DNA from 4 places in the Rhizobium sp. 01N424 genome. Region 4 is predicted to be linked to each of the others. Evidence: predicted binding sites of a transcription regulator. Region 4 holds the regulator's gene; each other region holds the start of a gene.
What was found. The regulator PhoB, encoded in region 4, activates phosphate uptake and scavenging genes when phosphate is short. The targets are predictions, from matches to a motif close to TGTCATNNANCTGTCAT.

Region 1 (7,182 bases), on a different contig from region 4:
AGCGTTGCCGTCGTCTGGATCCAGGATGTGAAGTAGCCGCGTCGGCCATTCGGCGCGTGTTCCGCGACATAGGTCGCAGCACCGCCATATTCACCGCCGAGTGCCAGACCCTGCAGCAGGCGAAGCACGATCAGGATGATCGGAGCCGCGATGCCGATGGTCGCCGCACCCGGAAGGATACCGACGAGGAAGGTCGAGAAACCCATGATCAGGATCGTGACCAGGAAGGTGTATTTGCGGCCGACGAGATCGCCGAGGCGGCCGAAGACCAGGGCGCCGAACGGACGGACCAGGAAGCCTGCGGCGAAGGCAAGAAGCGTGAAGATGTTGCGCGTGGCTTCGGGATACTGAGTGAAATAGGTGGCGCCGATATAGGTTGCGAGCGCACCATAGAGATAGAAATCATACCATTCGAAGACCGTACCGAGCGACGAGGCGAAGATGACCTTCCTTTCCTCGCCAGTCATCGGACGGGCTTTTGCGCTCTCGGCGCTTGCGATATTTGCCATTGTCTGTCCTCCACAGAATGATGAGCAGCAAGGCGCGTCCCAAACTCTCCTCAAAGTATGCCCCTGGACGCGGCTCACCTGCGAAGAGTGTGGCAGAAAAGAATTCGGATAAAGAGAGCGGCTTTGGGATTATGACTTTAGTCTAACGTGTTTGCACAGCTTCGCGCAGCAGCCTGCATTATCACGCCCTGAGGGCTTCCGCCGGAGATTGCCGGTAGGCCAGAATCGCAGGCAGCGCAGCAAGAACGGCGCCAAATGCAATCAGCACCCCGGCCAGCATCAGGTCGGCCCGGACAAAGCCCACCGGCATGACAATACCGCTGCTGGCGCTGAAGAAACCGGAAAGCAGAGACGCTGCGCAATAGCCCAGCGCAAAACCGCCCGCGATGCCGAGCGCGATCAGCGCAAAGAACTCACCCCAGACAATACCGAAGATGGCCAGGCGCGGCGCGCCGAACGCCCTGAGCGCTCCGATCTGGCGGCGGCGCTGACCGATATGGATGACGGTCGCCAGGATCAGCGATGCGGCGACCAGCCCCTGTGCGCCGGATGCCACCGCGACCAGAATACGCTTCGCATCGCCAAGCGTTGCGTAGAGGTTGGTCAGTACTTCGCCCGGAAAGACCGCGACCGTGTTGCCGCTGCGATAGTCCTGCCGCAGCTTGTAGGCATCTGAGATCGACTTCGGCTTGACGAGAACGGCGGGCAGGCCGGGCAAGTCGCCGGACCAGCGATCATCAAGCGCGTGGTCATCCGCGTGATCGTGATCTTCATCGGCGGAATCACCGGATTCAAGGCCATGGATATGCCAGACAGCCTGGATCGGCACCAGGATCGCCCGATCCCAGGCGGTCCCCGTCGGCTTCATGCGGCCGGTCACGCGATAGGCGATTTCGGTATGGGTATGACCGCCGGTTTCGACTGAGCCATGCATCGGCTTGATCTCGAATCCGAGCGGCAAGCTGACCGCTGCGCCGACAACGGCTTCGTTCTCCGCGGCAAAGCCACGACCCTCGCTGAACCCGCCGGAGAGATTGTCGGGCAGGGCCAGGCTGGTGCCGGCGATCGGATATCCGGAAAAGGAATCGCCGAAGCCGATCGGCGAAACCCATGCGACCCGCGGATCGGCAGTCAGCTTGGAAAGTATTTGGCCCGGCATCAGCGGCAAGGGCGAGGGCTGCAGGAAGACGGATGATAGCACAAGCTGCGTCTCGCTGCCGCCAGCGCCGATCACGAGATCGAACCTGTCGGCCGCCCGCGCACTGCCGAGCCGCAACGCCCGCTCCTGCAGGACGACCGCAACGCCGAGCGCTGTTGCCAGGGCAACGAGCAGAACCACGACGACGGAACCCGCCCAGAGGCGACGAACATCGGCGGCGATGAACCGGATCATGCCGCTACCTCGTTGCTGAAGGCGTCTTCAACGATGCGTCCCGAGGACAGCAACAGGCGGCGGTCCATGCGGCCTGACAGATGCGGATCATGCGACACGACGATCAGCGTGCTGCCTTCCGCAATCGCCAGATCAAGCAGCAGGTCGCCGATGATGCGGCCGGTTTCGGCATCAAGGCTGGCGGTCGGCTCGTCTGCGACGATGACGCCCGGCTTGCGCAAAAGCGCACGCGCGATCGCCACCCGCTGCATCTCGCCGCGCGACATCGTCTCGATGTTCTGATTGGGCCGTGAAAGGCCGGTCCGCATCAGCAGTTCATGCGCACGCAGCACCATTTGAGCATCGGCGGCGCGCGACAGACGGGCGGGCAACAAAATGTTCTCGACGGCCGAAAGCCCCGGAAACAGATGAAAGTCCTGCATTACGAGTCCGATGTTACCCGCTCTGAAGCGGTCGCGGTGGCTCTCGGACAAAGCGCAGATATCGTCACCGTTCCAGCAGACGGATCCGCGCACCGCACGTTCCAACCCGGTAATGATGTTGACGAAGGTGCTCTTGCCTGAGCCGGAAGCCCCGGTCACCGCAACCCGGCTGCCGGCAGACAGCGCCAGCGCGCCGATCTCAAGCGCCGGTGCGTTGAGTCCGCTGAACGTGACCGACAGATTGCTGATCTCGAGCGCCAGCATCAGACCGCCCAATATTCGGCCTGGCGCAGGCGGAGCAGGCTGACGAAGCCGGTTTCGGGATCGGTCCACGAGCCGTATTCGAGAATGCCGCGCACTTCGATCGTCTGGCTGGGCTGCACGAAGGTCTGCTTCTCGTCGAGATAGACGACGGCGATATTGTCGGGCCAGTCGGCATCAGACGAGCAGAATGGGCAGAGCGACATCGGAATTTCCGTCAGCACGAAAAACTGCGCTTCCGCTTTCAACGGCGGCGCCATGAAGCCGCGCATGCTGATTTGCCTGCCGGCGAGCGCCTTCACCTTCTCGGAAAATTCGAGGCCGAGAACGCCGAATTTCCCATAGAGCTCATCGAAGCCGAGCGTTGCGTCGGCGGCTTCGACACATCTTGCAGACGTCAGCACCGGCAATGCCATCATCATACCGAAAAGGCTCCGGCGTGTGATCCTATGCATATCAAACTCCTTGCAAGTTCCCGGCCGCAGATCGGCGGCCGGGAAGATTACGCGGAAGAGGCGGTTCACCGCGCTCCGTCAGTTGGTTTGTTTGACACCGAGCGCAAAAGCGTCGGCGAGTACCTTGTAGACATCGCTCTGCTCCATGTAACCGCGGAAGCCTTCGGAGCCCGGACCATCCGACTGCAGGACGACGTCATCGACGGCATGAACGCCGCTGTCGCCGCTCTTCGGAATGTTGCCCTGAACGAACACAGCACCGGGAACATCCTTGTACTGTTCGTTGGCGACATATTCCTTCTTTTCGTTCTGCACGGCAGGAACGAACGGACCGTCGAGCTTCGGACGGAACGTCTCGTAATGGTCGGGGCCGTTATTGGCACTGAGGAAGAGGCGGCGCGTGACGTCGATCTTGTCCGGATAGCCGTCGCCGTTGTCGTCGGTATAGTTCGGGAAACCCGCTTCGGCATAGGTGCCTACCTTTTCGCGCATCTCCGTGCCCGGCTTTTCGTCATCGACAGTACCGATGATCGAAACGCCATGGGTGTGGTCGCCGGTGACGACGATCAGCGTATCGGGATGGGCCTTCTGGAATTCGCGGGCAAGGCCAACGACCTTGTCGAATTCGATCGTGTCGACGACGGCGCGGTCCCAATCGAGCGGATGGGACATCTTGTCGATCGACGAACCCTCGACCATCAGGAAGAAACCGTCGGGGTTCTTGGACAGGCGATCGAGCGCGACCGTTGCCATCTCGACGAGACCCGGCTGGTTCGGGAATTTCTCGACGGTGCCCTTTTTCAGAAATTCGCGATCGAGCGTGACGTCCATGTTGCCGGTATGGAAGAGACCGAGAAGGTTGCCTTCAGCCGATGCGTTGGCTGCAAGCTCGTTCTTGTCGATGGCAAGCTTGTAGCCGGCGTCCTGGAAGAGCTTGATGTAGTCCTTGTCATCCTTGCGCTTGGAGCCCGGAACGTCCTTTCCGAGGAAGTAGGCAGAACCGCCGCCGAGGACGACTTCCGGCTTCACGTCGAGAAGCATCCCGACGATATCGGCCTTGTCGCTGCGATTGCGCGTGTGGGAGACAACCGCAGCCGGTGTGGCGTCCTCGATTTCGGCGGTTGCGACAATGCCGATCGATTTCTTGGTCTGTCGGCGGACCGCTTCTGCGATCGTTTCGACGCGCGGATCGTCAAGCGAGTCAGGCGTGCGGTCTGCGTAGACGCCGATCGCGTTGACGGCTGTCTTGTGGCCGGTCATGTAGGCCGACATGGTATTGGCGGAGTCGGTGGCAACAGCGTTGGTTGCCGATGTGCCGATGAAAGCTGCCGGCGGCACATCGTCCATGTTGAGGCGGCCGTTCGCCTTACCCTCGGTCATGCCCTTCGACATGATGCGGGCTGCCGTGCGATGCGCAACGGAAAGACCGTCGCCTATCAGGAAGATGACGTTCTTGGCCTTCGGCGCGTCGCCGGTGCCGTAGACATTCCAGGTAACCGACTTCTTCTCGTCGCCGGCCGACACTTCGACCTTGTAGTCGCCGGGTGCGGCGATCGTCAGGCCACGCAGGATGACGGCGGAACCGAGTGCCTTGTCGTCCTTACCCTTTTCAAGCTCTACAAACTTGGCCTCGCCCCCGAGAGCCGTCTTGTAGTCCTGACCGTTGACCGTGATCTTCACGTCCTCGGGCTTTACCTGCTTGCTGAGCTCAACCTTGAAGTCAAATGGCGAACCGGCAAGAATCGTTGCGCGATCAAGCGGATAAACCGTAGTCGCCTGCGCGGCACCGGCAAGAATCGTCGTGGCCGCCAGAGCGGCAAAAATCATACGCATGGAAAACCCCCGTTTTCGTTGCAGTAAATGAACAACGGGCCGGAGATAGCCCTGGGGGATGACATGTGGATGACACAGGTATGACAATCTGCCGCACCGGCACCAGGCTCTGGCCGCAGGCGCAAAAACCTTGACTCCTGTGGAAAACGTTTTATGAGCAACGGCGGAAAAGGAATTATCCATGGTTCGCTTCGAACACGCCATTGCTGCATGCAATGACCGGGCACTGAGTGCCGGGGTGGATATTGCCGTTCCGGTTTCTTCCAAAACCAAGGCCAAAACGACGACGAAAACCGTCTGACGTCTCTGGCCTGCCGCTCTCTCCCCGGCTCGGCTGGGGACAGGAAGCCGCGATGATTTCGCGCTTTCCCCCCCTCACCGGACAAGAGGAGAGAAGAGAAAGAGAGCTGAAAATGGGTTTCAAAGTAGCAGTCGCGGGAGCAACCGGAAATGTCGGCCGGGAAATGCTCAACATCCTCTCCGAGCGTGGCTTTCCGGCTGACGAAGTCGTAGCACTTGCCTCCTCGCGTTCGCAGGGCACGGAAGTGTCCTATGGCGACAAGACGCTGAAGGTCTTCAATCTCGAGAACTACGATTTCTCCGACACCGACATCTGCCTGATGTCTGCCGGCGGCGAAGTCTCCAAGAAGTGGTCGCCGAAGATCGGCCAGCAGGGCTGCGTCGTCATCGATAATTCCTCGGCCTGGCGCTATGATCAGGACGTGCCGCTGATCGTGCCGGAAGTAAACCCGGACGCCATCACCCAGTTCACCAAGCGCAACATCATTGCCAATCCGAATTGCTCGACCGCCCAGCTCGTCGTCGCGCTGAAGCCGCTGCATGATTTCGCCAAGATCAAGCGCGTCGTCGTCTCCACCTACCAGTCGGTCTCAGGCGCCGGCAAGGATGGCATGGACGAGCTCTTCAACCAGACGCGCGCCGTCTTCGTTGCCGATCCGATCGAGAACAAGAAGTTCACCAAGCGCATCGCCTTCAACGTCATTCCACATATCGATAGCTTCATGGAAGACGGCTATACGAAGGAAGAGTGGAAGGTTCTGGCCGAAACCAAGAAGATGCTCGACCCGAAGATCAAGGTCACCTGCACCGCAGTTCGCGTGCCTGTCTTCATCGGCCATTCGGAATCGGTCAACATCGAATTCGAAAACGAAATCACCGCCGATCAGGCCCGCGACATCCTGCGCGATGCACCGGGCTGCCTCGTCATCGACAAGCATGAGAACGGCGGCTACATCACGCCTTACGAATCTGCCGGTGAAGACGCCACCTTCATCTCGCGTATCCGCGAAGATGCGACGGTCGAAAACGGTCTCAACATGTGGGTCGTTTCTGACAACCTGCGCAAGGGCGCCGCTCTGAACGCCATTCAGATTGCCGAGCTTCTCGTCAATCGTGGCCTCATCAAGCCGCGCAAGCAGGCCGCCTGATACCGAATATTAACCATAGCTTGCTATCAGCCTCGCATGTCGTCAGACTTGCGGGGCTTTCTTTGAACCAGCCAGGCGGCAATCGTGCGGCAGGCGGCCAATCTCGCCAAAAGGTGATCGTGACAAAATCACCCTTGGCTGGCATTCTGCCCGGCATTCCAGCGACTGCAGATCGAGATCGGGGTTTCTCATGCGCATGACAAAATTCTTGGTGGCGGCCATCGCGGCGGTGGGCGCTTTCCATGCAGTTCCGGTAGCGGCCAACGCCGCGCAATGCGGCAATAATGGCGCCGGCTTCGATGCCTGGGTGCAGCAATTCAAGCAGGAAGCTGCAGCACAGGGCGTCAGCCAGTCGGTTCTGAGCCGTGCATTCGCCAACGTCGCCTACAATCGTCCGACGATTGCTGCCGACCGTGGCCAGAAGAGCTTCAAGCTGTCCTTCGACGCCTTCATGCAGAAGCGCGGCGGTGCGGCGATCATTTCCCGCGGCAAGGGCATGAAGCGCTCCAACCAGGCTCTCTTCACGTCGATCGAACGCCGCTACGGCGTGCCGGCCGGCCCGCTGATCGCGATCTGGGGCATGGAAACCGGCTTCGGCAGCTATATGGGCACGCAGCACACGCTGTCAGCCGTTTCGACGCTGGCCTATGACTGCCGCCGCTCGGACTATTTCACCGACCAGCTCTATGCTGCCCTGCAGCTCGTCTCTGAAGGCTATCTGAGCCCGCAGGCGCGCGGCGCCGCACATGGCGAGATCGGCCAGACGCAGTTCCTGCCGCGCAATGTCGTCCGCTTCGGTGCCGATGGCGATGGCGATGGCCGTGTCGACATGGTCGGCTCGCGTGCTGACGCGCTGGCGTC
Region 2 (7,182 bases), 320 kb from region 4:
ATCAATCTGATCCCGCGCTTCTACGATCCGAAGAGCGGTGAGATCATCGTCGATGGGCAGGACATCGCCCATGTGACCAAGCAGTCGCTGCGTGAGCAGCTCGCTTATGTCTCGCAGCAGCCTTACCTGTTCGAGGGCTCGATCCGCGACAATATCCGTTATGGCCGTCCGGATGCGACGGATGCGGAGATCGAGGAAGCGGCGCGCCTTGCCTATGCCCACGACTTCATCATGGCGCAGCCCGACGGCTACGACACAGCGGTCGGCGAGAATGGCGTTACGCTTTCCGGTGGTCAGCGGCAGCGCCTTTCGATCGCGCGTGCGCTGGTGCGCAATGCACCGATCCTGCTTCTCGACGAGGCGACTTCAGCGCTCGATACGGAATCGGAAGCTGCCGTGCAAAAGGCGCTCGATGAAGCAATGACCGGACGAACCGTCGTCGTCATCGCTCACCGGCTATCGACCGTGGTGCGCGCCGACAAGATCGTCGTCATGCAGCAGGGCCGTGTCGTCGAGGAAGGCAATCACGAGACGCTTGCGAAGCTCGAAGACGGACTTTACGCTCGCCTGAACAATCTCCAGAGGCCTGCGGCCTCGAATTCCATTTGATGCGGGAATGCGACTGATATGAGCGGCGCTGCTATGAAACTGGTTGTGGTTGGGGCAGCGGGGCGCATGGGCCAGACGCTGATCCGGCTGATCGATTCCATTGACGGCGTCACGTTGCATGCGGCCATCGAACGCGCCGGCTCGCCCTTCGTCGGGCGCGACGCGGGCGAACTTGCCGGACTTGGGCCGAACGGCGTGATCATCGGTGATGATCCGCTTTCCGCCTTCCTGCATGCCGAGGGCGTGCTCGATTTCACCTCGCCGAACGCGAGCGTCGAATTTGCTGGACTGGCCGCGCAGGCGCGCATCGTCCATGTGGTCGGCACGACGGGATGCTCGGATGCCGACGATGCCAAGATCCAGGCGGCCGGGCGCCATGCGCGCATCGTCAAGTCGGGCAATATGAGCCTCGGCGTCAATCTTCTCAGTGTTTTCATCGAACAGGCAGCGCGGGCGCTTTCGCCGGAAGACTGGGATATCGAAGTTCTCGAAATGCATCACAAGCGCAAGGTCGATGCGCCCTCCGGCACCGCGCTGTTGCTCGGCGAAGCCGCTGCAAAGGGCCGCGCTGTCGACCTGAAGACCCAGTCTGTCCGCGTTCGTGACGGTCATACCGGCGCCCGCGAAGCGGGTACAATCGGCTTTGCGACGTTGCGCGGCGGGTCCGTGATCGGTGAACATTCGGTTCTCTTTGCCGGCGAAGGCGAGATCGTCTCGATGTCGCATAGCGCGGCGGACCGTTCGATCTTCGGCCGCGGGGCCATCAAGGCAGCGCTCTGGGCGCGCGACAAGAAGCCGGGTTTCTATTCCATGCTCGATGTTCTCGGGCTCTCTTCACAATAATCCCCACGGAGGCAGACTTTTATGAGCGGCACACTCGTTCTCGTTCGGCATGGCCAGAGCGACTGGAACCTGAAGAACCTCTTCACCGGCTGGAAGGACCCCGATCTGACCGAACTCGGCATTCAGGAAGCCACGACCGGCGGCCAGGCACTCGCCGACTACGGCATCAAGTTCGACGTTGCCTACACGTCTGCGCTCACCCGTGCGCAGCACACGCTGAAGCTCATCCTCGACAAGGTCGGCCAGCCCGGCCTGCAGACGATCAAGGATCAGGCTCTCAACGAGCGTGACTACGGCGATCTTTCCGGCCTCAACAAGGACGATGCCCGCGCCAAGTGGGGCGAGGAGCAGGTTCATATCTGGCGCCGCTCCTACGACGTCCCGCCTCCGGGCGGCGAAAGCCTGCGCGACACGGGCGCCCGCGTCTGGCCTTACTACCTGACGGAAATCCTGCCGCGCGTTCTTCGTGGCGAGAAGGTTCTCGTTGCGGCTCACGGCAACTCGCTGCGTTCGCTGGTCATGGTGCTCGACCACCTGACCCGTGAGCAGGTTCTGGATCTCAATCTCGCGACCGGCGTTCCGATGGTCTACAAGCTGAAGGCCGATTCCAGCGTCGCTTCCAAGGAAGTGCTGGGCGACATGTCCGCCGCACACTGAGCCGGGTTCATATCGATCAGAAGAGCCGGGCCAAGCGCCCGGCTTTTTTAGTTTTCGATGGTGAACTGCACCCGGTCGGCAGCGAAGCGGGTGACGGAATATTGAACGGGAACGCCGTCGAGATCGGTATTCATCGCCTTGGTGATCAGCAGGATCGCGCCCGGTGTGAGCTCAAGATCGGCGATATCCCCGGCGTCAGCATGCGCGGCGGTGATCTCCGTCGTTGCGCGCACATAGTCCTGCAAGCCAAGCAGCGCGAAGGCCTTGGTGATCGATTCCGTCTTGCGATAGGTTTCTGCGATATCACCAAAGCGCGCGGCCGGAAACCAGCTCGTCGCCCGTGACACCGGGCGCTTGTCGGCCTCCCTCGTCGTCTCCAGCCTGATGACCGCGTCGCCCACGCGCATCTTCAGCCAGCGAGCGACCTCCGCATCAGCGGGTTCAGCGGCAGCCGCCAGCAGGAAACCGCGCGTTTCTCTTGCCTGGCCGCTGATACCCGCCGTGAAACGGGTACGCTTGCTGATCGGGAAGTTCAGCCGTTCCCGGCGCTCGATCAGCGTGCCGCGACCCTGCACGGCGCGGACGATGCCTTCCTGCGCCAGCGCGGCAAGGGCGCTTCGAACCGTATGCCGGTTGACGCCGAACTGCTCGGCGAGCATCGTTTCCGGTGGCACCATGCCCGTTTCATCATAGGCACCGCGGGTGATTGCCTCGCGGATCCGATCCGCTATCTGACGCCATAGCGCCACCCCCGTCTGCCTTTGCACCTGCTTCAGCCCAGCCATTTCACCCCTGCCGTGTCACACGCTTGTCACGTCCCCGATTTAAGCGTAACCATATCTTGTATGGTTGTCTATATCAATAGACATTTCGAAGGATGTGGCGATGAGAGCAGCAGAGAAAATCGAGGCAGCCGACAGCAGGAAAAGAGTGGTCGATCTTCTCGCCCGCTCCGACCTTGCCGAATTGGATGACGCCTGGGAGGCGCTTGCGGATAAGCCGGAAGTGCAGGCGGTGCGCGGCCCCGAAACCGGGCTGGTGATGGTTCGTGGCCGTATTGGCGGCGGCGGCTCGCCCTTCAATCTCGGCGAAGTGACGGTCACCCGTGCAACGATCCGGCTGGCAAGCGGGACCGTCGGCCACGGCCAGTCGCTCGGCACCGATCGGAAGAAGGCACGGCTTGCCGCCATCTTCGATGCTCTCTGGCAGGAGGAGGCAAGCAGGGCTTTCGTCGAGGAAAAGCTGCTTCAGCCGATCGCCCGCCACATTGCCGCCGCGGCGCAGCAGAAGGCCGACGAGACGGCCGCGACTCGCGTCGATTTCTTCACCATGGTGCGGGGAGAAGACTGATGGACCTCAAGACCGATACTTTGACCGGCGGCTTTGCCGAGCCGGTTTTCCAGGCCCAGAGCGTCTTCAAGGCGATGATGGATGCCATGGCCCGCCCGGGCTCAGTCCAGACGCTGGCGCCCGATGCTGCGCCGCCGGCTCCCCTTGGCGTAGCTGCCGGTGCAATTGCATTGACGCTCTGCGATCACGACACGCCCGTCTGGCTTTCGCCTGCGCTCAACAAATCTGCGGTGCCGGGCTGGCTGAGCTTTCATACTGGTGCGACCGTCACGACCGAGAAGGCCGAAGCGCGCTTCGCCTTCGTCGACAGCGGCATGGCAGTTTCGTCTTTCGGACTCTTTGCGCCGGGCACGCAGGAATATCCCGACCGCTCGACAACGGTTGTTATCGAGATCGCTTCGCTCGAAGGCGGCAAGACGCTGGCGCTGATGGGACCGGGGATCAAGACCACGACGGAAATCGCGCCGTCGGGATTGCCGGAAACATTCATCCGCCTCTGGAACGAGAACCGCACCCTCTTCCCGAGGGGCATCGACATCGTTCTGACGGCGGGCAGCAGTTTCCTCTGCCTGCCGCGCACCACCAAAATTACCGCAACGGAGATGTGAGCCATGTATGTTGCAGTCAAAGGTGGCGAGGCCGCCATCGCCAATGCTCACCGCCTGCTCGCCGACCGGCGCCGCGGCGACCGCTCGCTTCCGGCCATCGGCATCGAGCAGATCGTTGCCCAGCTGGCTCTCGCGGTCGATCGCGTCATGGCCGAAGCCTCGCTCTACGACCGGACGCTGGCGGCGCTCGCCGTACGCCAGTCGCGCGGTGACATGATCGAGGCGATCTTCCTGCTGCGCGCCTACCGTACGACGCTGCCACGCTTCGGCTATTCACAGCCGCTCGACACCAGCCGCATGACCATCGAGCGCCGTATCTCGGCAACCTACAAGGACCTGCCGGGCGGCCAGCTGCTCGGTCCGACCTTCGACTACACGCACCGCCTGCTCGACCCGTCGCTCCTGACTGACGAAGCCGTCGAAGAGCCGGCTCAGCGCCAGGCCGAAACCGGCCGCGTCATCCGTGTTTCCGAGATCCTTGGCCAGGAAGGTCTGATCGAGGGCGATGGGGACATGCCCGAGGATCACGAGATCGGCGACCTGACGCGCGAGCCGATGGAATTCCCGATGAGCCGGGATCTGCGTCTGCAGGCACTGGCCCGCGGCGATGAAGGCTTCCTCCTGGCCCTCGGTTATTCGACGCAGCGCGGCTATGGCCGCAACCATCCCTTCACCGGCGAAATCCGCATCGGCGAGGTGGAAGTCGAATTCGATGTTCCGGAACTCGGCTTCGCCGTCTCGCTCGGCACCATCCAGGTAACCGAGTGCCAGATGGTCAACCAGTTCAAGGGCTCGGCCAAGGCGCCGCCGCAGTTTACCCGCGGCTATGGACTGGTCTTCGGCCAGAGCGAGCGCAAGGCGATGTCGATGTCGCTGGTCGACCGCGCGCTTCGCGCCGGCGAACTCGGCGAAGACGTCACGGCACCGGCGCAGGACGAAGAATTCGTCATCTCGCATGCCGACAACGTTCAGTCGACCGGCTTCGTCGAGCATCTGAAACTGCCGCATTACGTCGACTTCCAGGCCGAACTCGATCTCGTGCGGCGCATGCGCCGCGACTTCGAGGCAAGCCGCCGCAACGGCGAAGCAATGAAGGAAGCAGCCGAATGACCGATCTTGCCACTTACAACTTCGCCTATCTCGACGAACAGACGAAGCGGATGATCCGCCGAGCCATTTTGAAGGCGATCGCCATCCCCGGCTACCAGGTGCCCTTCGCCAGCCGCGAAATGCCGATGCCCTATGGCTGGGGCACCGGCGGCGTGCAGGTCACGGCATCTATCATCGGCCCTGACGATGTGCTCAAGGTCATCGACCAGGGCGCCGACGACACGACCAATGCCGTCTCGATCCGCGCCTTCTTCCAGAAGGTCGCCAATGTGGCGGTCACCACGCATACCAAGGATGCGACGATCATCCAGACGCGCCACCGCATTCCGGAAGAGAAGCTCGGCGCCAATCAGGTGCTGGTCTATCAGGTGCCGATCCCGGAGCCGCTGCGTTTCCTCGAACCGCGCGAGACCGAGACCCGCAAGATGCATGCGCTGGAGGAATATGGCCTCATGCATGTGAAGCTCTACGAGGACATCGCCCATAACGGCCGGATCTCGAAGACCTACGCCTATCCGGTGAAGGTCGCCGGGCGCTATGTCATGGACCCCTCGCCGACGCCGAAATTCGACAATCCGAAGATGCACATGTCGGACGCGCTGCAGCTCTTCGGCGCCGGACGCGAGAAGCGCATCTACGCCGTGCCGCCCTATACCGACGTCGTCAGCCTCGACTTCGAGGACTATCCCTTCGAGATCCAGCGCTTCGGCAAGCCCTGCGCGCTCTGCGGCGCCGAGGAAGTCTATCTCGACGAGGTCATCCTCGACGACAAGGGCGGGCGGATGTTCGTCTGCTCCGATACCGACCATTGCGAAGACCGCCGCGAGCACGGCCATGCCGGCGAAATGCTTGCGCCCAAGGAGGCTGCGGAATGACCGACACACCGCTTCTCAAAGTCAACGACGTCTCGAAATTCTACGGCAACCGCATCGGCTGCCGGAACGTGTCCTTCGATCTCTGGCCCGGTGAAGTGCTGGCGATCGTCGGTGAATCCGGCTCCGGCAAGACGACGCTTCTCAACTGCATCTCGACCCGCCTGATGCCGACCACCGGCAGCGTCGAGTATCACATGCGCGACGGCAGCTACCGCGATCTCTATCGCATGAACGAGGCCGAGCGCCGCTTCCTGATGCGCACCGACTGGGGCTTCGTGCACCAGAACCCTGCCGATGGCCTGCGCATGACGGTTTCGGCCGGCGCCAATGTCGGCGAGCGGCTGATGGCGATCGGCGACCGGCACTACGGCAAGATCCGCTCGACGGCCATCGACTGGCTGGAGCGCGTCGAGATCAATGCCGAGCGCATCGACGACCAGCCGCGCGCCTTCTCCGGCGGCATGCGTCAGCGCCTGCAGATTGCCCGCAATCTGGTTACCGGCCCTCGCCTCGTTTTCATGGACGAGCCGACCGGCGGCCTCGACGTCTCGGTGCAGGCCCGCCTGCTCGATCTCGTCCGTGGTCTCGTCAACGATCTCGGGCTTGCGGCGATCGTCGTCACCCACGATCTCGCGGTTGCGCGCCTGCTGTCTCACCGGATGATGGTGATGAAGGACGGCAATGTCATCGAGCATGGTCTCACCGACCGCGTGCTCGACGATCCGCGCGAGCCCTATACCCAGCTTCTCGTTTCCTCCATCCTGCAGGTGTGACCATGGCAACGCCACTCGTCGTTTCGGAAGTCGCAAAGAGCTTCACCATGCATCTGCGCGACGGCATCAAGCTGCCCGTCGTCTCGGATGTCTCCTTCTCGGTTGCCGCAGGCGAATGCGTCGTGCTCGGCGGCCCCTCGGGCATCGGCAAGAGCTCGCTCCTGAAGATGATCTACGGCAACTATGCCGTCGATACCGGCCAGATCCTGGTCAATCACCAGGGCAAGGTCGTCGATCTCGCCTCGGCCGATCCGCGCACGATCATCGAGGTGCGCAAGCAATCGCTTGGCTATGTCAGCCAGTTTCTGCGCACCGTGCCGCGCGTTGCAGCCCTCGACGTCGTTGCCGAGCCGCTGC
Region 3 (7,182 bases), on a different contig from region 4:
CGGCGGTGCGGGTGTGCGGAATGACGATGTCGCGCACCACTTCCCAGCGCGTCGAACCCAGCGCATAGGCCGATTCCTTCAGCTGCGCCGGGACGACCAGAAAGACGTCGCGCATGACCGAGGAGATGTAGGGGATGATCATGATCGCCAGCACGATGCCAGAGGTCAGCATGCCGATGCCCATCGGCGCGCCAGAGAACAGCAGGCCGATCCCGGGGATCGGGCCGAGCCAGTCGATCAGCGCCGGCTGAACGTAATCCGACATGAAGGGCGCGAAAGTGAAGAGGCCCCACATGCCGTAGATGATAGAGGGAATGCCGGCGAGCAGTTCAATGGCGCCGCCGATCGGTCCGCGCAGCCAGCGCGGCGCCACCTCGGTGACGAAGACGGCAATGCCGAGACTGATCGGGACGCCGATCAGCATGGCGAGCGCGGAGGTCACCAGCGTGCCGTAGATCGGCACCAGACCTGCGAAATGCTGAGCAACGGGATCCCATTCGGTGCCGGTGATGAAGCCGAAGCCGAAGGTGCGGAAGGCGAGAAGGCCGCCCCATGCCATGGAGATTGCCGCCGCCAGGAGCGCGGCGAGAACGAACAGGCCGCAGCCCATCACGATCCAATGGAAAATGCGGTCGCCGTTGGCGCCGTCGCGGCGCTTCACATCCGGCACGACGGCCGGCAGCGATGCCAGTGCTTCACTCATATCGATACTCGACTTGCTTTTGAGGGGGCGTCAAAGCAAACGGGGCAGAGAGGAAAACTCCCTGCCCCGGCATTCTCAGGACTTAGCCCTTGAAGGAGGCCGTCCAGTAGTCTTCGATCTGCTTCACGAGGGTCTCCGGAAGCGGAACGTAGTCGAGCGCGGAAGCTTCCTTCTGGCCCTTTTCCAGCGCCCACTTGAAGAAGGCGAAAGCAGCCTTGGAGCGCGCGGCGTCCTTCGGCTCCTTGTACATGATCGCCCAGGTGGTAGCGGTGATCGGCCAGGCCTTTTCGCCAGGCGCGTTGGTCATGATCAGGTAGAAGTCCTGAGCCTTGCCCCATTCGGCGCTGGCAGCAGCGGCCGAGAAGCTGTCGGCGTTGGGCTTCGGATACTGGCCCGATGCATTCTGAACGAGGACGAAGGGCAGCTTGTTCTGGAGGGCGTAGGCGTATTCGACGTAACCGATCGAATCCTTGACGCGGGTGACGTAGGCAGCGACGCCTTCGTTGCCCTTGCCGCCGATGCCGACCGGCCAGTTGACGGCAGTGCCTTCACCAACCTTGGACTTCCAGTCCGGATTGACCTTGGAGAAGAAGTTCGTCCAGTTAAACGAGGTGCCCGAACCGTCCGAACGGTGAACGACGGCGATCTGGCTGTCGGGCAGCTTGAGGCCCGGGTTCAGGTCGGCGATCGCCTTGTCGTTCCACTTGGTGACGTTGCCGAGATAGATGTCGGCGAGAACCTTGCCGGAGAGCTTCAGCTCGCCCGACTTGATGCCCTTGACGTTGATAACAGGAACGATGCCGCCGACTACGACCGGGAACTGGCCGAAGCCGCCAGCGCTGAGGTCTTCAGGCTTCATCGGGGCGTCGGAGGCGCCGAAATCGACGGTCGCAGCCTTGATCTGAGCGATACCGCCGCCCGAGCCGATCGACTGGTAGTTCAGCTTGTCACCGGTCTGCTTGTTGTAGTCTGCGGACCACTTGGACAGAACCGGATAGACGAAGGTCGAGCCGGCGCCGGTAATATCGGCGGCGGAAGCGGACACTGCGAGAGCAGCAACCAGGCCGGCGCCGAGGCAGGCCGAAAGAAGTGTCTTGGTGAGCATATGGTCTCTTCCCTGAATGGAACCAACAATCGACGAGACCGGCGCCATGGAGGGGGTATCCACTGGCAAAGGGCGCTGAAATTCCCGTCGCAAAGGCGGGCTAGGCGCTGCGCATTACAGTTTGATGACAGTTCCGCGACAGTTCGAAGTCACCCGCCGATGCCCCACATAGCGTGCAGGACTGTTCGTTCACTAAATCAAGGATTTAACCTGTAAGGCTCTGTAAACATTACAAAATGTTAATGTCGGACTGCGTTGGTTTGACGCAGCCCGGCAAAAACGGGAGCCTTATGCGATGCCGTAGCGGCTGGCCGGCTTGTTGTGTGAGAGGTTGGGTCCGAGCGCATAGCGGGCGGCGTTCAACGCTTCGAAATCAGCCGGATCCGGTAGCGACGGGATGGTCACGAGTTCACCCTGATCGAAACCGGCAAGGGCCGCATCGACTAGATCGGTAACGTCCATCACCATCGACGGCGGCAACTGATCAACCGAGCCGCCAGCGCGTTCGAAGATCTCGGTGCGGGTCAGGCCCGGAAGAACGGCCTGAACCTTGACGCCCTTCGGGCTGGCCTCGGCATGGATCGACTGGGTCAGGTTGAGCACGAAGGCCTTGCTGGCATTGTAAGTGCCGTGGAAGCGTTCGGCGAGGAATGCGACCACCGAGGCAATGTTGATGATGGCGCCCTTGCCGCGCTTCGCAAAGGTCTGCGCAGCCGCAACACCCAGCCGATTGATGGCCACGACGTTGATCTCGATCATCGTTTCGAGATAGTCGATATCATCTTCGAGCAATGCGCCTTTAGGGCCGATACCGGCATTGTTGACGAGCAGCGTAATCGCCTCGTCCTCGCGCAGGCGCTTCTCGACCTTTCGCACGTCTTCCCTGTTCGTCAGATCGGCCTGCAGGACCTCGGCCTTGATGCCGTGAGCGGCGGTGAGCTTTTCAGCCAGGGCATTCAAACGGGCTGCATCACGGGCGACCAGCAGCAGGTCGTATCCGCGCTTTGCGAGACGATCGGCATAGGTGGCGCCGATACCCGAGGAGGCGCCGGTAACGAGAGCTGTACCAAGGGAGGAAGTTGACATCGTGAAATCCTTTTCGATGCGTTGGTAATTAGTGGCATATACCACTATATTGAGATCAACGGCATCTTGCGCAAGGGCGCACCGAAGAAATTATCGAAGACGATTGACGGCCGGCAGCAATCCGGTGACACCGGATCAGGAGAACGACGATGGACGAAAAAATACCGGGCTTCGAAAGCTGGACCGTTTGCAGCAACAGCGCGCTTCGCCGCGCGACCCGCCAGCTCGGGCAGCTCTATGAGGAGGTCTTTGCACCAAGCGGGCTGAGAGGCACGCAGTTCGGGCTACTGACGCAGATCCATATGAACGGCAAACCGTCGCTGAAATTCCTGGCCGACGGGCTGGTGATGGACCTCTCCGCTCTCGGGCATACGCTGAAACCGCTGATCCGGGACGGACTGGTGGAGCTGGTGCCCGACGAAAAAGACAAGCGGGTCAAACGGGTGACGCTGACCGGGGCCGGACGGGCAAAATGGGAAGAAGCCAACCGTCTCTGGGCCGAAGCACGCGACCGCTTCGAAAACGCCTTCGGCGCTGAAGCGTCGGAAGAATTGCGCAAAACCCTGAACCGCATTTCCTCCCCCGCTTTCGCGGAGAGTTTCAGGCGCTGAGGTTCGGCACTCAGACCCTGATCACATAATCCTTGCGAGTCGTTTCAACGACTTCCCAGGTTCCGTTGAAGCCGGGTCTGAGGATCATGCGGTCGCCGGCCTTGAGATGCACCGGTTCACCGCCGTCTTCGGTGACGATCGAATACCCCGACAGCACGTTGAAATATTCCCACTCATCGTAGGAGATCCGCCATTTGCCGGGTGTCGCTTCCCAAATGCCGGCGTAGAGGCCGCCTTCGGCTTCCTCCAGGTTCCAGGTGCGGAATTGCGGATTGCCGGAAACGATGCGGTCGGCGGCGGGCGCGCCCACTTCGGGCTCGACGGACGCCGGGTCGAATACGAGTTGATGCGGCATGCGGTCTCCTATCGGGCAGATGTCAGAAGTTTGACGCCGAAGCCCATGAAAATGAGGCCGGCCATTGCGTCGATGCGCCGGCGTCCCCGCGCATAGGCGCCTGATACGGTGGGGTTTCGCAAGACCGTCAGAACGAAGGTGTACCAAAGCGAGGACACCAGAACCATCGTCACCACGGCCAGAGCGCCATGCACCCAGGAATGGTCGGCAGGCAGGGTGGCGGCAAAGAGACTGGCGACGAAGACGGCCGATTTCGGGTTGGCGAGATTGGTTATCAGGCCGGAATAGAAGGCCTGCCGGCCGCTCATAGCGGGGCGGACCGCAGGTTCGCCCCGCGTTGCGGACTTGCTGTAGGTCTTCCACAAAAGCTTGGCGCCGAGCCAGAGAAGATAGGCGCCACCGGCGATCTTCAGGAACAGGTAGGCAAAGGGTGCGGCTGCGAACAGGGCGCTGATGCCGAGCCAGCCGGCCAGTCCCCAGCAGACCGTGCCCAGGATGACTCCGGCGATGACCGCGACCGCGGCACGCGTCGAGCCCTCCAGCGCCGTGCGCACGACGATGAAGAAATTCGGCCCCGGCGTGATGGCGGCGACCGCCCAGATTGCCGCAACGGAGAGAAGGAACATGGCTTGATGAGACTCGCGGAAATGGTTTCAGACCAGAACCTTAGAGGCTTTGGATGGCTTGGCCAAGTGGGACGGAATCACGTCAGCCCGATGCGCGTCGCGGCTTCCCGGAACAAGGCCTGGTCAACCGGCACGAGATGAAAAGCGGCGAAAAAATCGGCCAGATGATAGCCGGAATACCGCTGTCGGATCGCCGCGACATGCGCCCGCCCCTCGTCGAGCCGCCCGCCAACGGCAAGGCAGAGCGCGGCGATGGCCATGATATGCACATGCGCGTTGGGGCGCATCGCGGCCTTTGCGGCCCAATCGGCAGCCTCCTCGTATCGGCCAAGGCGCACCAGGGCGATCGCCCGGCTTGCCAGCATTCCAAACAGCATCGGATCGTAGGGGCTGAGGGACTGCGACTGGTCTGCAGAAAGGATCGCGGCCTGCGGATCCCCGGACTGGCAGTGCACGAAGGCCAGTGAATAATGCGCGAAGGCAAAGCTGGGGCTGAGATCGACGGACTGGCGCAGCTCCTCGATCGACTGGTCATGCAGCTTGCGCAGCCATAGCGCCCGGCCGATCGACAGGTGGGCGGCCGGATCGCGGTCGTCGGCAAGCAGTGCCTGGCTGGCCGTCCGGTAGGCCAGTTCCGCCTGTTCGTCGCGGTCGGCCCAATGCTGGAAGGCATTCTGGAAATGGGTGAACGAAAGCCCGGCATGGGCGCGCGCGAAGGTGGGATCGAGGCTGATCGCCCGTTCGAAAAACTGTTGCGCCTGATCGTTGTCGGCCTTGGTGAAACGGAACATGTGCCAGAGACCGCGGTGATGCGCCTCCCAGGCATCCAGCGAATTCGGCGGTTTGAGAAAGGCGCGGTTGCGTTCCTGCGTTTCGATCTCCCGCTCGATCGAGGCGACCACGCGGCTACCGATCTCCTCCAGCAGCAGAAGGGTCTCTCCGGCATTCTGGTCGAACGCGTCGGACCATACGATCGTGTTGGACCGCGCCTCGATCAGTTCCAGCCGGATGATGATGCGGGTTCCGGTGCGCTCGAAGATGCCGTTGACCACATAATCGACGTTGAGGGCGGCCGCGATGTCTTCGGGCGAGCGCATCCGCTCCCGCAGCGCGAACATCGTTCCCTGGGCAATGACCTTCAGCGTGCGGAGCTTCGCAAGCCGGGAAATGATATCATAGACAAGCGCATCCGACGTGCCGCCGGGCATGGCAAGCGCCGACATGTCGTTGAAGGGCATGACGGCGATCGAAGCGCGGCGGCGGCTATCGGCAGGCGTTTCCGATGGCGGTGTTTCAGGTGCCGTGGATACCACGGCGGCAGGTTTGGCAGGCTTTCTGCGAAGGTCTTCCCAGCGAGCGCGCAGGGACGCGGTCTCGATGCCCTCGGTGGCAAAAGACCGCAACGTGGCCTCAAAATGTTCGCCTGCATCGCGAAGCCGTCCTTCGGCGGCGAGCGTTGACAACAATAATTCGTGAGGTTGGAGATCGAAGGGTGCCAACTCGATCCAGCGATCGAGATAAGGCAGTCGTTCGGCACCGGCCAAAACCTCGACGATATGGGCGAGGATATCCGCCTGCATGTCGCGGAAGCGGCGGCGCTGGGAAATCAGCCATGTTTCCAAGGCCGGAAGTCTGTCGATCGCGAGGCCATCCAGGAACTCGCCCGAGGCGCGATCGGCAAGTGACGCCAGCATTGCGACCGGCACGCCGTCGAACCCGGCGCGTCCTGCCAGGGCGACCTCGATGGCATCGATGGCGCAGTCCGTGAGATCGAGGTCAACCGTATCGCCCTGCACGATCACGCGCTCGCCAACCAGGGCGCGGATGCGGCTCAGGCACCACCGCAACTCGCCGCGCGGATCGTCAGCCACATCCCAGAAGAGGTCGCAGAGCTGTGCCCTGCCCTGCGCATAGGGCGAGAGGATCAGATATGCGAGCAAGGCGCGGACTTTGCGCGACCCCGGCAGCTTCACCTCGGCACCGTCGCGGCGGACCGTCATCGGCCCGAGAAGGCAGATTTCCAGCGGCGGGCGTTCGTGCCGCCCGGATATTTCCACGGTTGTTCCCACGCCTGATGACACGGCGTCCCCCATGGTCACCGCCTATACCGGAAGCGTCCGGCGGCTCGATGCACGGCGGCGGTATTCACACTTCAACAATCTGATCTAGGGAGAGAAGAATGTCCACTTCCGCGGCTCTTGCCGGCACACCCGCTCAACCGATGGCCGATCTCGCAGCTCTGAAGGCCCGCCAGCACGGCGCCTGGTCTTCGGGCGATTATGCCGTCGTCGGCACCACCCTGCAGATCGTCGGCGAAAGCCTGTGCGAGGCGCTGGATCTGCGCGCCGGGTCCACGGTTCTCGACGTCGCTGCCGGCAACGGCAACGGCTCGCTGGCCGCCGCGCGCCGCTGGTGTGCGGTGACGGCAACCGACTATGTCCCGGCTCTCCTGGAAAAGGCGAAGGAACGGGCAAAGGCCGATCGCCTGATGATGGAGTTTCAGGAGGCGGATGCCGAGAACCTGCCCTTCGCGGACCAGAGCTTCGACTATGCGATGTCGATCTTCGGGGTGATGTTCACCCCCGCTCAGGAGCGCGCGGCCGCCGAACTGCTGCGGGTTTGCAAGAGCGGCGGATCGATCGGCCTTGCGAACTGGACGCCCGACGGCTTCATCGGACAGCTGTTCAAGACCATCG
Region 4 (7,182 bases):
AATGCCGAAAGCGCTTCCAGCCGTCTGATCATGAGCGCGATCGTCCTCGTACTTGCTGTCGGCGGCGCGCTTTACGCCCTGCGCGGCGTCAAGCCACGCTTCAGGGCCCGCAACCGCGTCGAGCGCGTCATGCTCTGGGGCCTGTTGCTGTCTTCGTCGATCGCCATTCTGACGACCATCGGCATCGTTCTGTCGATGCTGTCGGAAGCCATTCGCTTCTTCGCCAGCGTTCCCGCCGCGGACTTCTTCTTAGGCACCGTCTGGGATCCGCGCTTCGCGGGTGCCGGCAGCTCGTCCTTCGGTCAGTTCGGCCTGATCCCGCTGTTGCTCGGCACGCTCTATATCGGCGCCGTCGCCATGCTGGTCGCCGTACCGGTCGGCCTCTTCGCCGCCATCTACATGGCCGAATACGCTTCGCCGAAAATTCGTTCGCTTGCCAAGCCGCTGCTCGAAGTTCTGGCCGGTATCCCGACCATCGTCTACGGCTTCTTCGCGCTCGTCACCGTCGGCCCGTTCCTGCGCGATCTCTCCTCGCAGGTCAGCGGTCTCCTGACCGGCGACTACACGAACTTCATCCAGGCACAGAGCGTTCTGACCGCCGGTATCGTCATGGGCATCATGCTGATCCCTTACGTGTCCTCGCTGTCCGACGATATCATCACCGCCGTGCCGCGTGCGCTGCGTGACGGTTCGCTTGGCCTCGGCGCAACGCGCTCCGAAACCATCAAGAAGGTCGTGCTTCCCGCCGCTCTTCCGGGAATCGTCGGCGCGCTTCTAATGACCGCATCGCGGGCCATCGGCGAAACCATGATCGTCGTGCTTGCGGCCGGTGTTGCCGCCCGCATCCAGATCAATCCGTTCGAGCCGATGACGACGGTCACGGTCAAGATCGTCAATCAGCTGACGGGTGACCTCGAGTTCACCTCGCCGCAGACGCTGGTGGCCTTCGCGCTCGGCATCACGCTCTTCTTCATCACGCTTTGCCTCAATATCTACGCGCTCTACATCGTGCGCAAATACCGGGAGCAGTACGAATGACGAATATTGTTTCTCCCGTTGCAGGCATCACTGTCTCCAAGGCTCCGGCACGCCGCGACATCGGCATCAAGCGCCGCTATGCCGCAGAACGCCGCTTCCAGGCCTATGGCATCGCTGCCATATCTTTTGGCCTGATCTTCCTGGCGATCCTGCTCTCGACGGTCATCCGCCAAGGCTACACCGCCTTCCAACAGACGGCGATCACGCTTCCGGTGGAATTCACCGAAAAGACGATCGACCCGAGCAACAAGCGTGCGACCGATCCGTCGGTCCTCGTCTCCGCCAACTACGGCGCATTGCTGCGTGACGCCATCGTCAAGCAGCTGAACGTCAACGCCGCGAGCCGTCCTGACGTGCGCGATGCTTCGGCCATGCTCTCCAAGGGCGCTCCGATCCAGCTGCGCGATATGGTCGTCTCCGACCCGTCGATCATCGGCAAGACCGTCAATGTCACGGTGCTTGCCGACGCCAATATCGATAGCGCCAGCAAGGGCCAGATCGATCTCTCTGTCGATGAGAAGAACCGCAAGGTGAACGACAAGCAGGTCGGCTGGATGAACGAGCTTAAGGCGAGCGGTGCTCTCTTCAAGCAGTTCAACACAGGCCTGTTCGTCAATGGCAATTCCAGCCGTCCGGAAGCAGCAGGTCTGGGCGTTGCGCTCATCGGCTCGCTCTACCTGATGCTGATCGTTCTGGTTCTTGCTCTGCCGATCGGTGTCGCCGCCTCGATCTATCTCGAGGAGTTTGCGCCGAAGAACAAGCTGACCGATCTGATCGAGGTCAACATCAACAACCTCGCTGCCGTTCCGTCGATCGTTTACGGTCTGCTCGGCCTCTCCGTCTTCATCAACTTCATGGGTCTGCCGCGTTCCGCGTCGCTGGTCGGTGGCCTGGTGCTGACGCTGATGACCCTGCCGACCATCATTATCGCCACGCGTGCTGCGTTGCGTGCCGTACCGCCGTCGATCCGCTCGGCCGCTCTCGGTCTCGGCGCATCGAAGATGCAGATGGTGTTCCACCACGTTCTGCCGCTTGCCATGCCGGGCATCCTGACCGGTACCATCATCGGCCTTGCGCATGCGCTCGGCGAAACCGCGCCGCTTCTGCTGATCGGCATGGTCGCCTTCGTTGCCAATGCGCCGACCACGCCGCTCGATCCGTCCACGGCACTTCCGGTCCAGGTCTATATGTGGGCCAACGAAGCCGAACGCGCCTTCGTGGAGCGTACCTCGGGTGCCATCATCGTCCTGCTCCTGTTCCTGATTGTCATGAACATCGGAGCCATCCTCTTGCGCCGTCGCTTTGAGCGCCGCTGGTAAACGGAGTAGAAACCCATGAACATGTTGACAGAAGCAGCAGTTGAGAAGGCTCTGGACCAGAAGATGAACAGCATCCCTTACAAGATGATCGGCCAGGACGTTTCCGTCTATTACGGCGAAAAGCGCGCTCTCTTCGACGTCAAGCTGAACATCCGCGAAAACACCGTGACTGCGCTCATCGGCCCGTCCGGCTGCGGCAAGTCCACTTTCCTGCGCAGCCTGAACCGCATGAACGATACGATCGACAATTGCCGCGTCACCGGCAAGATCACGCTCGATGGCGATGATATCTACGATCCGGATATTGACGTCGTCGAACTTCGCGCCCGCGTCGGCATGGTGTTCCAGAAGCCGAACCCGTTCCCGAAGACGATCTATGAAAACGTCGCCTACGGCCCGCGCATTCACGGTCTCGCCAAGTCGAAAGCCGACATGGACCAGATCGTCGAGACCAGCCTTCAGCGTGCCGGCCTCTGGAACGAGGTCAAGGACCGCGTGCATGAATCCGGCACCGGCCTGTCTGGCGGCCAGCAGCAGCGTCTCTGCATCGCCCGCGCCGTCGCCGTCAGCCCTGAAGTCATCCTCATGGACGAGCCTTGCTCGGCGCTCGACCCGATCGCCACTGCAAAGGTCGAGGAGCTGATCCACGAGCTGCGCGAAAGCTACACGATCGTCATCGTGACGCACTCCATGCAGCAGGCAGCCCGCGTCTCGCAGCGCACCGCCATGTTCCACCTCGGCAATCTCGTCGAGGAGAACGATACCGACAAGATGTTCACCAATCCGGACGATCCGCGTACCCAGGACTACATCATGGGCCGCTTCGGCTGATCTTTGGCGTCACGACTTCCGATAGAGACACTCAAGGACATTTCCCATGGCATCGACACATATCTTTTCAGCATATGACGAAGATCTGAAGTTTCTGACCCGCCGCATCTCCGAGATGGGCGGTCTGGCGGAACAGATGGTCTCCGACGCTGTGCGCGCGCTGGTCAATGGCGACGGCGCACTGGCGCAGAAGGTCATCTCCGACGACGTGATCCTCGATCACGCCGAGCGCGAGATCAACGACAAGGCGATCGTCACCATCGCCCGCCGCCAGCCGATGGCGTCGGACCTGCGCGAGATCATGGGGTCGATCCGCATCGCCGCCGACCTCGAGCGCGTCGGCGATCTCGGCAAGAACACCGCCAAGCGCGTCATCGCCGTGCAGAGCACCGGCGTTCCGCGCAAGCTCGGCCGCGGCCTGGAGCATCTCTCCGAACTGGCGCTCGTCCAGCTCAAGGAAGTGCTCGACGTTTACACGACGCGCGCCGCCGACAAGGCGAAGTCGATCCGCGAGCGCGACGAGGAAATCGACGCGATGTACACCTCGCTGTTCCGCGAGCTCCTGACCTACATGATGGAAGATCCGCGCAACATCACCAGCTGCACGCATCTCTTGTTCTGTGCCAAGAACATCGAACGCATCGGCGACCATGCCACCAACATCGCAGAAACCATCTACTACATGGCGACCGGCGCCCAGCCGGAGGGCGAGCGTCCGAAGGACGACACCGCCAACACCGTCGGCGCGGTCACGGAATAATATCCGGACCGGGCCTCAGGAGACAGAACAGAATGATCCCGAGAGTTGCAGTCGTTGAAGACGAAGAAGCACTGAGCGTGCTTCTTCGTTACAATCTCGAAGCCGAAGGTTTCGAGGTCGACACCATCCTGCGCGGCGATGAGGCGGAAATCCGCCTTCAGGAGCGGACGCCGGACCTTCTTATCCTTGATTGGATGCTGCCTGGCGTATCAGGCATCGAGCTTTGCCGCCGGCTGCGCATGCGCCCGGAGACCGAGCGCCTGCCGATCATCATGCTGACGGCGCGCGGCGAGGAAAGTGAACGCGTTCGCGGCCTCTCGACCGGCGCCGACGACTATGTCGTCAAGCCGTTCTCGACGCCCGAGCTCGTCGCTCGCGTCAAGGCGATGCTGCGCCGCGCCAAGCCCGAAGTTCTCTCGACCGTGCTGAAGTGCGGCGATATCGAACTCGACCGCGAGACGCACCGCGTTCATCGCAAGACCCGCGAAGTGCGTCTCGGCCCGACCGAGTTTCGCCTGCTGGAATTCCTGATGGCCTCTCCCGGCCGCGTCTTCTCGCGCTCGCAGCTTCTGGATGGCGTCTGGGGTCACGACATCTATGTCGACGAGCGCACCGTCGATGTCCATGTCGGCCGTCTGCGCAAGGCGCTGAACTTCTCCAATATGCAGGATGTCATCCGCACCGTTCGCGGCGCTGGATATTCGATGGAAGCTTGAGCTTTCGGAATTGAGACACAAAAAAACGGGCCGTAAGGCCCGTTTTTCGTTTGTGCTTACCCGGCTCAGTTTGCTCGCGCTGCTGCCCTGCGGCGCTCGTTGACCGGCTGGTAGGCCAGGCGCTGGTGGTAGGTGCAGTAAGGCGAAGAATCCGGGCTTTCGCAGCCGCAGAAGTGGAAATCGTCCTTCAAGGGATCGCCGACCGGCCACTTGCAGGTGCGCTCGGTGAGCTCCGTCAGGCCGAGACGGCGGGAAATCGGGACGATCACGTTCTTGGCGGGACGGTATTCCATCTCCTCCATGACGTCGATCTCGATCTCTTCCTTCAGCATCGTCGCGCCCTGCTGGCGGGTGACCGTACGGGTCGTCGCCAGACGCGATGCGTAGGTTGGGGCGCGGGGTGCTGCCGCCGTACGCTTGGGAGCGCGGGCAGCCGTGGCGTTGCCGCCGGCCTTCGCACGGCCCGGCAGCGCCAGACGGTGAACCTTGCCGATAACGGCGTTACGGCTGACGCCGCCAAGCTGGGCAGCGATCTGGCTCGCGCTCAGCCCTTCGGACCACAGTTTCTTGAGTTTCTCGACCCGCTCGTCTGTCCAGTTCATGCCCTGTGTCTCCGCCGTTTAAGCGTTGCGAAGGCAGAATCCCTCACTGTTTGCCCCGGACGAATCCGGCACAAGAAACGCTTGACTAATTTTGGTGACTAGTTCCGCCGCATGCAGTCTAGTAATTGAGTTTTAACCTAGTGTGAGGCTGACTCCGTGACAAGAGTCGCAGGAATCCGGATGAATCGAATTCGGGGTTTTCCCCAACTTGCTTCCCCTGAGAGTCATTTCTGCAACATTAGCTGTTGATAAAACGCGACATTGCTTGAGCGTCTCTCAGAAGCCACGAAAGCCGCAGTTTTGTTGACATTGCAGTGCGAAAAGTAAATAGTGCCAGTCGCCGCCGAAAGGCGGCATTTTTAATTTTTCGGACCTGGTTTTTTAGCCGGAGTCCGGTTGCCCGTAACGCTGACAGGAGACCGCGCCATGGCTGAAGCCGCGCCGCTATATGATACCTATTCTCGTGCCCCATTGCGGTTCGAGCGAGGTGAGGGCGTGTGGCTGATTACCGAAAGCGGCGAACGATATCTGGATTTCGGTGCCGGCGTTGCTGTGACCTCGGTCGGCCACAGCAATCCGCATGTCGTGGATACCCTGAAGGCGCAGGCCGACAAGGTCTGGCACCTGTCCAACATCTATGAAATCCCCGGTCAGGAACAACTCGCCAGGCGGCTGACGGAGGCGACTTTCGCCGACAAGGTGTTCTTCACCAATTCCGGCGCGGAAGCCCTCGAATGCGCGATCAAGACCGCACGCCGCTATCAGTATTCGAAGGGCCATCCCGAGCGTTTCCATATCATCACCTTCGAAGGCGCCTTCCACGGCCGGACGCTGGCGACGATCGCTGCCGGCGGGCAAGAGAAGTATCTCGAAGGTTTCGGCCCCAAGGCCCCTGGCTTCGACCAGGTGCCCTTTGGCGATATCGACGCTGTGCGCGCCGCAATCACCGATGCGACCGCAGGCATTCTGATCGAGCCGGTTCAGGGCGAGGGTGGCATTCGCCCGGTGACCACTGAGTTCATGAAGGCGCTGCGCGCGCTCTGCGACGAGAAGGGCCTGCTGCTCATTCTCGACGAGGTCCAGACGGGCGTCGGCCGTACCGGCAAGTTCTTTGCCTATGAGTGGTCCGGCGTGACCCCTGACATCATGGCTGTCGCCAAGGGTATCGGTGGCGGCTTCCCTCTCGGCGCCTGCCTGGCAACGGCGGAAGCTGCGTCCGGCATGAAGGCCGGCACCCACGGCTCGACCTATGGCGGCAATCCGCTGGCCATGGCCGTCGGCGGCGCTGTGCTCGACATCGTCCTTGCCGAAGGCTTCCTCCAGCATGTCCGTGACGTCGCTCTGGTCTTCCGCCAGGGCCTGGCATCGCTCAAGGACCGCTATCCGGACGTGATCGAGGATATCCGCGGCGAGGGTCTGCTGCTTGGTATCAAGGCCGCTGTGCCCTCGACCGAACTTCTGGCTGCCATCCGCGGTGCGCATCTGCTTGGCGTACCCGCCGGCGACAACGTTGTGCGTCTGCTGCCGCCTTTGGTCGTCACGGCGGAGGAAGCCCGCGAGGGTCTGGCCCGCATCGAGCAGGCTGCCGAAAGCATTCGCGCATCGAAGGCCAAGAAGACGGCTTGAACGGATAGATGCCTTCCGGGGCAAACAGGTAAGGACGACATGGCTTCCCCCAAACACTTCCTCGATCTTTCGGCGATGAGCTCTGCCGATCTGCGCGTCATCATGGACGACGCGATGCTGCGCAAGCAGGCGTTCAAAGCAGGCAAGGGCGATAAGCCGCTGGCCGGCAAGATGCTGGCGATGATCTTCGAAAAGCCTTCCACCCGGACGCGCGTCTCCTTCGACGTCGGCATGCGCCAGCTGGGCGGTGAGACGCTGTTCCTGTCGGGCACCGAGATGCAGCTCGGCCG

Region 1: a site for PhoB is predicted at 4,943-4,959, ahead of AC1DNK_RS10965 (alkaline phosphatase). Genes of this name have one in related genera too.
Region 2: a site for PhoB is predicted at 2,908-2,924, ahead of phnF (phosphonate metabolism transcriptional regulator PhnF). Genes of this name have one in related genera too.
Region 3: a site for PhoB is predicted at 1,922-1,938, ahead of pstS (phosphate ABC transporter substrate-binding protein PstS). Genes of this name have one in related genera too.

Annotation. Positions count from the first base shown of each region.
Region 1 covers NZ_JBFTRK010000003.1:96,634-103,815, reverse strand. Annotated here, with positions in the region: gene AC1DNK_RS10985 (MFS transporter) at 1-509, opposite strand, end outside; gene AC1DNK_RS10980 (ABC transporter permease) at 691-1,902, opposite strand; gene AC1DNK_RS10975 (ABC transporter ATP-binding protein) at 1,899-2,588, opposite strand; gene AC1DNK_RS10970 (hypothetical protein) at 2,588-3,040, opposite strand; gene AC1DNK_RS10965 (alkaline phosphatase) at 3,119-4,873, opposite strand; partial or broken gene AC1DNK_RS10960 (hypothetical protein) at 4,982-5,174, shown strand; gene AC1DNK_RS10955 (aspartate-semialdehyde dehydrogenase) at 5,287-6,321, shown strand; gene AC1DNK_RS10950 (lytic murein transglycosylase) at 6,512-7,182, shown strand, end outside.
Region 2 covers NZ_JBFTRK010000001.1:72,898-80,079, reverse strand. Annotated here, with positions in the region: gene AC1DNK_RS00425 (ABC transporter ATP-binding protein) at 1-609, shown strand, start outside; gene dapB (4-hydroxy-tetrahydrodipicolinate reductase) at 628-1,452, shown strand; gene AC1DNK_RS00415 (2,3-bisphosphoglycerate-dependent phosphoglycerate mutase) at 1,474-2,109, shown strand; gene phnF (phosphonate metabolism transcriptional regulator PhnF) at 2,157-2,894, opposite strand; gene phnG (phosphonate C-P lyase system protein PhnG) at 2,995-3,459, shown strand; gene phnH (phosphonate C-P lyase system protein PhnH) at 3,459-4,067, shown strand; gene AC1DNK_RS00395 (carbon-phosphorus lyase complex subunit) at 4,071-5,177, shown strand; gene AC1DNK_RS00390 (alpha-D-ribose 1-methylphosphonate 5-phosphate C-P-lyase PhnJ) at 5,174-6,052, shown strand; gene phnK (phosphonate C-P lyase system protein PhnK) at 6,049-6,825, shown strand; gene phnL (phosphonate C-P lyase system protein PhnL) at 6,828-7,182, shown strand, end outside.
Region 3 covers NZ_JBFTRK010000005.1:218,808-225,989, reverse strand. Annotated here, with positions in the region: gene pstC (phosphate ABC transporter permease subunit PstC) at 1-703, opposite strand, end outside; gene pstS (phosphate ABC transporter substrate-binding protein PstS) at 786-1,808, opposite strand; gene AC1DNK_RS15865 (SDR family NAD(P)-dependent oxidoreductase) at 2,097-2,894, opposite strand; gene AC1DNK_RS15860 (MarR family winged helix-turn-helix transcriptional regulator) at 3,044-3,505, shown strand; gene AC1DNK_RS15855 (cupin domain-containing protein) at 3,516-3,860, opposite strand; gene AC1DNK_RS15850 (LysE family transporter) at 3,869-4,486, opposite strand; gene AC1DNK_RS15845 (transcriptional regulator) at 4,564-6,579, opposite strand; gene AC1DNK_RS15840 (class I SAM-dependent methyltransferase) at 6,666-7,182, shown strand, end outside.
Region 4 covers NZ_JBFTRK010000001.1:387,983-395,164, forward strand. Annotated here, with positions in the region: gene pstC (phosphate ABC transporter permease subunit PstC) at 1-1,038, shown strand, start outside; gene pstA (phosphate ABC transporter permease PstA) at 1,035-2,357, shown strand; gene pstB (phosphate ABC transporter ATP-binding protein PstB) at 2,373-3,188, shown strand; gene phoU (phosphate signaling complex protein PhoU) at 3,235-3,948, shown strand; gene phoB (phosphate regulon transcriptional regulator PhoB) at 3,981-4,664, shown strand; gene AC1DNK_RS02030 (GcrA family cell cycle regulator) at 4,730-5,266, opposite strand; gene AC1DNK_RS02035 (acetylornithine transaminase) at 5,693-6,892, shown strand; gene argF (ornithine carbamoyltransferase) at 6,932-7,182, shown strand, end outside.